2 regions of the Paenibacillus sp. SRL342 genome follow, and region 1 is predicted to be linked to the other one. Evidence: riboswitches for the same ligand, from Rfam matches in the RefSeq annotation. Region 1 holds a riboswitch; the other holds the start of a gene.
What was found. A riboswitch is a leader RNA that binds a small molecule or an ion and turns the genes downstream of it on or off. The one in region 1 is predicted to bind thiamine pyrophosphate.
Positions count from the first base shown of each region.

Region 1 (5,002 bases):
CTGGAAAGCCAATGTGACAATTCCAACGAGCACGGGGATATGGGCGCTTATTTCGGCTACTCCGGAACGACCGGCGGATATCCCGGCGGGCAAGCCGAGTATTTACGGGTCCCATTTGCTAATTTTACCCATTTTAAGATCCCTGAGAACTGCGAACAACCGGACGAAAAGCTAAGTTTGATCGCCGATGCCATGACGACAGCATTCTGGAGCGTAGATAACGCCGGCGTTAAGAATGGTGATACAGTCATCGTGCTCGGCTGCGGTCCGGTCGGACTCCTGGCCCAGAAGTTCTGCTGGCTGAAAGGTGCTAAGCGGGTCATAGCCGTCGACTATGTCGATTACCGCTTAAAGCATGCAAAGCGAACGAACAATGTGGAAATCGTAAACTTCGAACAGGATAAGAATATTGGGAACACTCTCAAAGAAATGACCAAAGGCGGCGCCGATGTTGTGATTGATGCGGTAGGAATGGACGGCAAGATGAGCGATCTTGAATTTCTAGCCAGCGGTATGAAACTGCAAGGCGGCACCATGAGCGCATTTATCATTGCATCTCAGGCTGTCCGCAAAGGTGGTACCATTCAAGTCACTGGGGTATACGGCGGACGTTATAACGGATTCCCACTCGGTGACATCATGCAGCGAAACGTGAATATCCGTTCCGGACAAGCTCCGGTCATTCACTACATGCCATACATGTACGAGTTGGTGACGTCTGGCAAAGTGAACCCTGGGGACATTGTTACGCACGTCATTCCGCTCAGCGAGGCCAAGCGGGGCTATGAAGTGTTCGATACAAAAACGGACGATTGCATTAAAGTCATCTTAAAGCCTTAAATATGAGTAGATACACGGGAGGACAATCTGAATGAATTCCACTTACGCTTTGCATGACTAAATGTAAGACGATGCAAGCTCTGGTAACCGACCCGGAGCTCAAACAAATTTTGAAACAAGATGCGATATTATCACAACAGCAGCTTCAGGAGCTCGGTGGAGTGCTGTCTAAAGCGACTGTATAGGAGATAAAAAAATGAACCCAATATTAGAACACATGACTGGTCTTAATACGCTGACCGATGACGTGATTGCAATGGATTTTTTGATGAACGCCAAGAGCAGCGTCAGAAACTACGCCATGGCTGTGACCGAATGTGCCACCCCCGAAATCAAACAAATTTTGATGAAACAGCTCGATGAAGCCATAGACTCTCATGAAAAGATATCAAATTACATGGTGCAGCATGGCTTATACCACCCTTACCATATTGCAGAGCAAATTCAGCTCGATCTGAAAAATATTCAAACTGCTATGAACATTCCGTCCTGACGCCCTTTTTTCGGTATCGTTGCAGCTCCACGAGAGAAACAAAAGGTAACAAACGAAAGCTCGTATGAAGCAAGGGGGGATAACCTCCCTCTTCAATACGAACTTTTATGCCCTCTTATTGTTTATGGACGCTGCTCTCTAAATTGAATTAACTACCATTGAACTCAAAGCTCCAGCCTCCATGACATCTCCCAAAAATCAAGCTCAAAGCGACTGCACATCACGAAAATATCTTCCATCCGTTGGTACGTTCCCTCGCTACAGCCTTCTAATAACTTATCCGTTAACGTCACAAGGGATTGATTGTTGCTGTTGTATTCAGAGGAAGCATATCCTGTGATCCAATCTCCATAAAAAGGATGATCAGCTGCACCTGGCTTTTGAGCAAGGACTTGACCAATCTCTGCATAGCTCCATGAACAGGCCAGAATGGATACAAGTACTTCTGCTATACCACCCGCATGGGAAACAGAGAGCATATAGTTAGTATAGGCTGCATTTTTCAGTGCAGGTTTTACCTGAAAAACATGATCCTCTGTAATCTCTAGTCGTTCCATATAAGATCGATGAATTTTCATTTCGCCATTCAGGATGTTATCTACATTTTTACTAAAAAACTGCATCAATTTGGGGTCGTGCGACTTGACGATACCTAGTGCAAATACGCGGGCATAATCGAACAGGTACAAGTAGTCTTGCAACAAATAATAACGAAATTGTTCAACCGGTAAGGAACCATCTCCGATCCCTTTCACAAAGGGATGCTCAAGACATTCCTTCCACACAGGCTGTGCCGCCCGATATAGTCTCTCTGAAATAGTCAACATATGTTCCTCCAATTCATAATGTACGTATTTAAAAACAAAAAAACGAAACATCCATAGGATGTTTCGCAGACAAATACACTAAAACAAGAGGGTTCGCATGAGCTACCCAAGTACAGTGTTTCATCGTTGCATCCCTACGTTGGCATTATCCAAATCAGGTAAGGTCGGTTTAACACCCTCTCAGCCGGTTAAGGCTCCCTCGCAAACGGTTGTATGTAGTTGATTACTTTCTTATCCGCATAAAAGAATAAAATAACATCCATTTAGTATATCAAGGGCTGTTTAATACAGTCAAGACAGATTGTATCACGCCTCATCAGCTTGAGTGACGTCTTTAAATGATGAAAACCATCACAACAATGGTTGAGTTTTATCCACTGTTATGATGGTTTCTATTCTTACAATTATTGTCGATGGTTTAATGACCGAGCTTGTTCTTTCCGACAAAAGTGAGTATTCCGTACTGCGAAGTGTTTCTCCAGCTCTCATTGGTCGTATCATTCCATTTGGCTACGTTCTGTTTACCTCCGCCCTGGTTGTCGTTAATTTGAAGATCGAAACCGAGAACATTTCCTGCTTTGGGCGTCAGTGATTGCAACTGGATTCTGGCTTCTACGAGATATCCTTTATTTGTTTTCTTCACAGCACTTACAAGGCGTCCGGGTGAGGCACCCCCTGCAAAGGTTCCCACATTGTCTGCACTGATTCTGAACTGGGCATCATCATATTGAAAATACGGTGTGCGCTGGTGATTCTCGTCCAGGAAAATCTCAACCGAATCCTGATCCCATGGGTTGATGTTATCTGTGATGATGTTTGGATCAGTGACGTCGATCAGCAGGTATAGATACTCACCTGTCCACATTGCCCGAGCGACTGCCTCTGCACCTTCGTTCTCATTCAACCGTTTTACTTCAAATGGTACAGCCTTATTCCATGATGTGTCTTTCTTCCCATCAATCTGAACAATCCCTTGTACAGCTTGTGCAGATTTGGGCATAGGGGCAAGCTGAATCACGCCGTATTTGCTTGTATCCTGTTCCTGAGATTGTGTTCGATCATTCCAGTACATTGGATTATAAGGTTGTGTCCCACTTGAACCGCCATCAGTCACACGGATATCCAATCCGGCTTCATATTCTGATCCGACTTGGATACCACCCCACGGAATGGACAATTCAACCTGATATCCTGCTTTGGTCTCGCGTACACGATATGAACGCTGCTCCACGCCCTCAGCTTTGCCCGACCGCTTAATGATTACGTGTCGGTCATCTGCTTCATATGAAGTGGTCTTGCCATTATTGAGATCAACAAAGATATCTACTCTGTCGTTCACATCTGCCTTCGCATCCTGAACATCCACAAGGATATACAGGTTACTTTGATCCCATAAGGTGCGGAAACTGGCTGATCCCGAAGAGTCGCCCTTCAGTGGAGTAGACACCGCTTTGTTCCAGAGTGGATCTTGTGAATGTTTTTTGATATCCGGTTTACCCGAAAGTGAGACGGCTCTCTGTGTCAAAACAGGCAAGCCTGATTCATCCACGAGCCCCCAGTATGCTTTTTTGGCCTTCAGGGCTGAATCAAACAGCATAGCCTGGTTGTTGTAAGACTTCTCATCTTGGAGTCCCCATAAGGTAACTGAAGAGATGTGATCTTTGTGTTTTTGGTACAAATCCAACAGTTCCTTATATCGATACGCCTGTTTTACCGCAACTTCATCCGACATCTCTTCACCAAATGGAATTCCGCTATCCACATCCAGTTCCGTGATCTGAATATCCAATCCAAGTTCGGCGAACATGTTGATCGTTTTTTCAATTTCCTTGATGGGAGGGGATTCCAGGTTATAGTGGGATTGCAAACCCACACCATCGATAAGCCCCTTATCTTTCAGTCGTTTGACCAACTGAAACATATGCTCTCTTTTCTCAGGGACTTCCGTGAAGTATTCGTTGTAATATAATTTGGCATTCGGATCTGCTGCACGAGCGAATTCATAGGTTTTCTCAATGTAATCCGGACCGATTAGTTCATAAAAGGGACTTTTACGTAAACCGTTGGCATCACCATTGCTATCCGCAATCGCCTCGTTTACCACATCCCAGGCATAGATCTTACCTTTGTATCGGGTCATGACGGTTTCAACGTAATCCTGAATCCGGGCAAGCAGTAATTCTCGACTCGCAGGGTTACCCTGAGGATCTTTGAACATCCACTCTGCTGCATCAATATGCCACAACAACGCATGTGCGCGTACGCCCATACCATGCTCCTCGGCGAACTGAACATATTGATCGGCTGCCTCGAACTCATAAACACCCTCGGAAGGAGACATGTACTTCGGTTTCATCTCATAGGTTGCGGTCAAGCTGTTAAAGTGCTTTGTGAGAAGTTGTCCATATGCGCCTTCCAACTGCCAGCGATACACCGCTGCACCAATGGGGAAATCATCTTGATACAGGTCCTCCAGAGACCGAATACCTTCTTCAATCTCCAGTTGCTCGGCCAGAGTAAATGATACATCATCCACATAGAACGATAACGTATCTACGCTACCTTCAGAGATGTAGGGTGTTTCGATGAACAAATTCAATTCAGTGGGATCATCGCTATACTGAAATTTTCCGGTGATCTTGTGCCATGTATTCCACTCTGCTTTGGCAATTTTCACGCTACCGATCGGGTTCCAGCTTTCAGCAGTTGTTTTTTTATATGTGGTGAGCTGTAGTGTTTGATCCGTGATGGGCTCCTGGGTAAGTCTTACATATGCCGTAATTTCGTACTCTTGGTTACGCTCAAGCAGATCCTTCATGGATAACATCGGTCCATGATAGGA
Region 1 covers NZ_OZ481790.1:3,812,987-3,817,988, reverse strand. Annotated here, with positions in the region: gene AC4E8D_RS16680 (zinc-dependent alcohol dehydrogenase) at 1-840, shown strand, start outside; gene AC4E8D_RS16675 (hypothetical protein) at 876-1,025, shown strand; gene AC4E8D_RS16670 (spore coat protein) at 1,037-1,333, shown strand; gene tenA (thiaminase II) at 1,498-2,160, opposite strand; TPP riboswitch at 2,274-2,371, opposite strand; gene AC4E8D_RS16660 (endo-1,4-beta-xylanase) at 2,579-5,002, opposite strand, start outside.

Region 2 (5,002 bases), 3.3 Mb from region 1:
GGCGGTTCTGTTCCCAGATATCGAGCAGCCAGCGCTGCATGTCGCTGCGTGTCAGTGCATCCAGCGCGCTGAAAGGTTCGTCCAGCAGCATGAGTTCCTGCGGACTGAGCAGGGCGCGCAAAAATGCCGCACGCTGCTGCATTCCGCCCGACAGCATATGAGGATAGGCTTGCTCGAACCCGGCAAGACCCACGCTGCTTAACCACTTACGAGCTTCTGCAAGTGCTTCGTTCCGAGGGGGAGCGCTTGAAGCTACTTCTCCAGCAAGCAGTACATTATCTTCAATGGTACGCCAAGGGAAAAGGGCGGGCTGTTGGGGCATATAACTTATCTTGCCACGCTGTCCCGTTACATTCTGACCGTTCATAAGCACTTGGCCTTCCTGTGGCTTCAGCAGACCGCCGATGATATGGAACAGAGTGCTTTTGCCACAGCCAGAAGGTCCAACGATAGCAACAAACTCGCCTTGCTCCACAGTCAGGGACAGGCCGTTCAGAACCGGTAGCTTGCTGCGCCGTTCACGGAATGATGCATGAACATTAACAACGTCCAGTGCAGGTGGAACCGGAGCAGGAGTCGTGTTGGCAGGTCGATCAGGCGTAGCCGAGTTAAACTTTTCACCGTGCGTTGGCTCTATTACACTTGCTCCTCGTCCAGGCTGGACTTGTTCATCCTGTTGTCGATTCATATGGTCATCACTTCCTATATACAGATTACATGCTTTACTACCGCTTCTGTGGCCGCCAGCGCACGAGCAGCCTCTCCAGCAGGGCAATGAACAGGAAGAGCAGCAAGCTGAGCGCGACAATAATCATGATCGCCACGAATAAGCGGTCCGTACGATAAGCCGACTTTTGCAGCATCATATAATAACCAATACCCTTGTCTGCACCAATCCATTCGGCAATGATGGCACCCATCACGCTATAGGTAGCGGCGATTTTGACACCGGAGAACACGGATGGCAGCGCATGGGGGAGCTCCAGCTTCCAGAAGATATGATGACGTTTCGCACCAGCCATGCGCATATAGTTCATCATGGCCGCGTCAGTACGGGTCAAGCCGTCCATAGCCGCCACCGCAACGGGGAAGAAACAGACCAGGATGATCGTAATCAGCTTGGGCAGCAGCCCGAATCCGAACCAGATTAACAGGAGCGGTGCGAGCGCGATGGTCGGGATATTTTGACTAAGAATAAGTAAAGGATACAGGGCTGACTTGAGAAAAGGGACCAAATGCAGCACCATCGCAATCAGCAATCCGACCGCCGTGCCAGCGGCGAATCCGATAAGCGTTAACTGAATGGTTGCGGAAGCGTGCATGCCAAGCCGTTCGGCCTGAGTTGCTGCTTCGCGGGCGATATCGGACGGTGCAGGCAGCATCCATTTCTCAATATGGAAGAGGGAGACGGCTCCCTGCCATATCGCTATAAAGAGAATAACCGCCACAATGGGCGGCCATACACTTTTGAAATAGGCATGCATTAGCGATACTTCTCCGTCAGGGTATCCATGCTGAAGCCAGTAGGGCTATGGGCGATTTTGATCTGGGAGATGATGCTTGGGCTGCCAGCCTCCACGAGTACCTCGTGCATCTTGCGGACAACCTCCAGCAGTTCCTCCAGTTCCCCCTCCATCGTGGTGTCGAGTGCGTTCACCTGATATTTCAGGCCGGATTGCTGAATAACTTCAATGGCGCGATCTACGTAAGGATAAGAGTTCTCGCCATTTGGCGTTTTGGGAATAACCTGAATGCTAAGTAATGTGCTTGCCATGAGAGATCACGGCTCCTTTCGTGATATATAAAATGAACTAATGACTGTTACACTTACCACTTCGATGACAGAATAACCTTCCAATCGCTGTTATCCCCAGATTTTTTTGATTCCCTTTCTCTAAAGGGAAAATCCGGTGATAGCGTATGCTTCCGATGAAGCTTTCTTTCAGAAAGCTTTTAGGCGACCGCTTCGCTTTTTCACGTTATTTCTGTCCTCTCCGTCCTCGTGTAAATATTAAGTTCGTTTTATATGAGAAATTTTATTGGGGTAAAAACTCGTTTGTATATGCCTTGCTCACATCGATCTGTTCATCCAGCAGTTTTTTGCTAAACATCCAGTCAGTGTAGTTTTGCCACACTTCCTGTTTTTGTTCTCCCCAGCGCGGGGCGTCATCTGTGTACTTTGGACTAAGCCATTTCTGGCTTGCCAGCACCAATTCCTTATCCAGATCCGGTACAGCCTTGATCAGAATGTTGGCTGCGTCTTCGGGATGATCAATTGCGTATTGATACCCTTCGGAGGTGGCTTTCAGGAATGCTTTCACCAACTCAGGGTCGTTTTGGATCGTTTGCTCGTTGGTTACGAGGACAGGCGTGTAGTAATCCAATGCTTCTGAATAATCCTTCACATATAACATGTTGATCGGTTCCCCGCGCAGTTCGGCTTCAATGCCTGTCCAGGCGTAGAAAATCCACGCAAAATCAATGTCCCGTTTCACTGCGGTGAAAAAGTCAGCGTCACCCATGTTAATGTTTTTCACTTTCGATACATCGGCTCCGTCGCCTTCCATAATGGATTGCATCACGGCTTCTTCCACAGGGGAACCCCAACCGCCATAGGTTTTACCCTCAAAATCTTTCGGTGATTTGATATTCCGATTCGCCGGAGCGGCGAACCCGGATGTATTATGCTGAATAACTGCTGCAATGGAGACGAGAGGAACACCCTGTGTGCGGGCTTGAGTTACACTCTCCTGATAACTTACGCCAAACGGTACTTCATTGGAGGCAACCATCGTATCTGCGCCACCGGCACCTGGTTGTACAATCTCCACGTTCAAGCCTTCGGCCTTGTAAAAACCTTGATCTACAGCTGCATACAGGCCGGTATGATTCGTATTTGGTGTCCAGTCGAGCACCACTTTAATATCTTTCAGGGCGGCAGTGTCACCTTCGTTGCTGCTTTCCGTATTTGTGTTGCCGTTCTGCCCAGCTGGGGCAGCTTCTTTGCCACCACATGCGGCTACAGTCACCATAAGCACGCATAAGAGCAACAATCCCATCGTTTTACGCCATTTCATTTGTGGTTCTCTCCTTCGGTATGTCCGGCCGATTGGCACGGGGTACTCCTTGGCTTCATATCCAATCATCTTGCATAAATCGACAGATTTATACCAGTTGAGATCTGGATAACGTCACTTTTTTTAGCTCTCTGGCTATATAAAAGAACATTAAAAAAGCGCCCCGTATTCCGGGACGCGTGCAGGCGTTAGAGAGGTGGCGTTCAGCCATAGGGCTGTGCCATTTCGATATACTCCGATTCCTACGCTGGCATGATCCAGATCAGGTCTAAGGGTTAGTATCTTGGTGGGATACACTCTCAGCCGGCCAATTCCGACTCCCCTGGGAAACTATGAAGTTACGGGCATTACTAGGTGTAATTATAGGCCAGCGGGTGGAACGTGTCCAGTCAGGAACTGGATGGGGACACGTATGAACTTATCAAACAGGCCGTTATACATATGTATATCAGCCTGTTTAGATGTGTTATTTTCAATAATTATCGTGGCGAATCATATAAGGAAATCTGGCTGAGTGCAAAAGCATCGGATAGTGGGCCATAGCCTCAGTGCTGAGGATCTGGAAGGTTTTCAACAAAAACTTGGATCAAATCCGATGTTTGATATCTCGTCGCATCAGGGCTGCTTTCCCTATTTCAGTGATCAGCTCTTGATCGATTGACCTTGACCGGAGACGCTTGCTTCATTTAAACAACATAATTTAGATACAAAAGGAGATAGTACTGCTATACAAATAATTACTTTTTACATAAAAATGGGGGCGTACTGAATGATCCTTAAAACCATATTCGCAATTATTCTGTCCTATTGTGTCTACGTTTTTTTCACAGCTTACCTTTTATTTTTGGTTCCGTCTCCATCTACTATTGAAAATACGGATATGCAAAAATTGTTAACCGCAGGAAGTACGACAGATCGCGTACTGCTCTTGGAGGACGGCTTTCAATCCGGTCAGGTGAGAATCCAGACCATTCGAGAGGCAAAAACAAGCATCGACCTGGCTTATTACTCCATCCAAAAAGGAAAAACATCTCAACTCTTTTTTGCTGCTTTATTCGATGCAGCTGATCGGGGTGTTCATGTTCGAATCATTTTAGACGGGATTTTTCACAACATGCGCGGAGAATTGCGTGATATTCCTAATGCCATTGCAGCTCACCCCAATGTGGAGTTAAGGTATTATGAACCACTCAACATAGTTATGCCATGGACATGGCATAACCGTCTGCATGACAAGATCTTTCTTGTCGACAACACATATGGCATCATTGGCGGCCAAAATATTGGTGATAGATACATGGCATTGCAACCCAAAAAAGACTATGTATTCGATCGGGATGTCCTTGTTTACAATCCAAACCATAATACGAACAGCACAGTTGTTGAAATGAAAAAATATATAGATCTGTTATGGGAACATCCATTCACCAAACCAGAAAAACATGCCAAACGTCAACATCATGCAAAGGGGTTAAAAGAGCTGGCTCGGCTGGCTCAGTTATATAAAAAAGCTCGGGCTCAGAGCGATCCTTTTGTTAAAGTGTTGCCGAAGGAATGGGCTCAAGAGGCTCTTCGTTCCGACCACGTCGCTTTCATTCACAATCCAATCCAAAGGCTGTATAAAGACCCGATCATGTGGAGAGCATTTGTTCATTTCGCCAATCAAGCAAAGTCGAAGGTGTACCTTCAGACGCCATATGCCATTCCTACCAAGAAAATGAAGAAAGCCGTACATCTGTCGATGAATCCAAAAGCAGAATGGGTCATGGTAACCAATTCAATCCAGCAGACCCCTAACCCTTTGGCTTTCGCGGGATACTTAAGCTCTAAGAAACGGTTGCTTGATACCAATCTGGCCATTTATGAATACCAAGGCCCTTATTCCATACACGGCAAATCATTTGTCATGGATGATTACCTCAGCA
Region 2 covers NZ_OZ481790.1:493,617-498,618, forward strand. Annotated here, with positions in the region: gene AC4E8D_RS02380 (ABC transporter ATP-binding protein) at 1-688, opposite strand, end outside; gene AC4E8D_RS02385 (ABC transporter permease) at 726-1,484, opposite strand; gene AC4E8D_RS02390 (thiamine-binding protein) at 1,484-1,774, opposite strand; gene AC4E8D_RS02395 (ABC transporter substrate-binding protein) at 2,037-3,077, opposite strand; TPP riboswitch at 3,299-3,411, opposite strand; gene AC4E8D_RS02400 (phospholipase D-like domain-containing protein) at 3,958-5,002, shown strand, end outside.
Region 2: it holds a riboswitch for thiamine pyrophosphate, as region 1 does, so the genes downstream of both, AC4E8D_RS02395 (ABC transporter substrate-binding protein) here and tenA (thiaminase II) in region 1, are expected to answer to the same signal.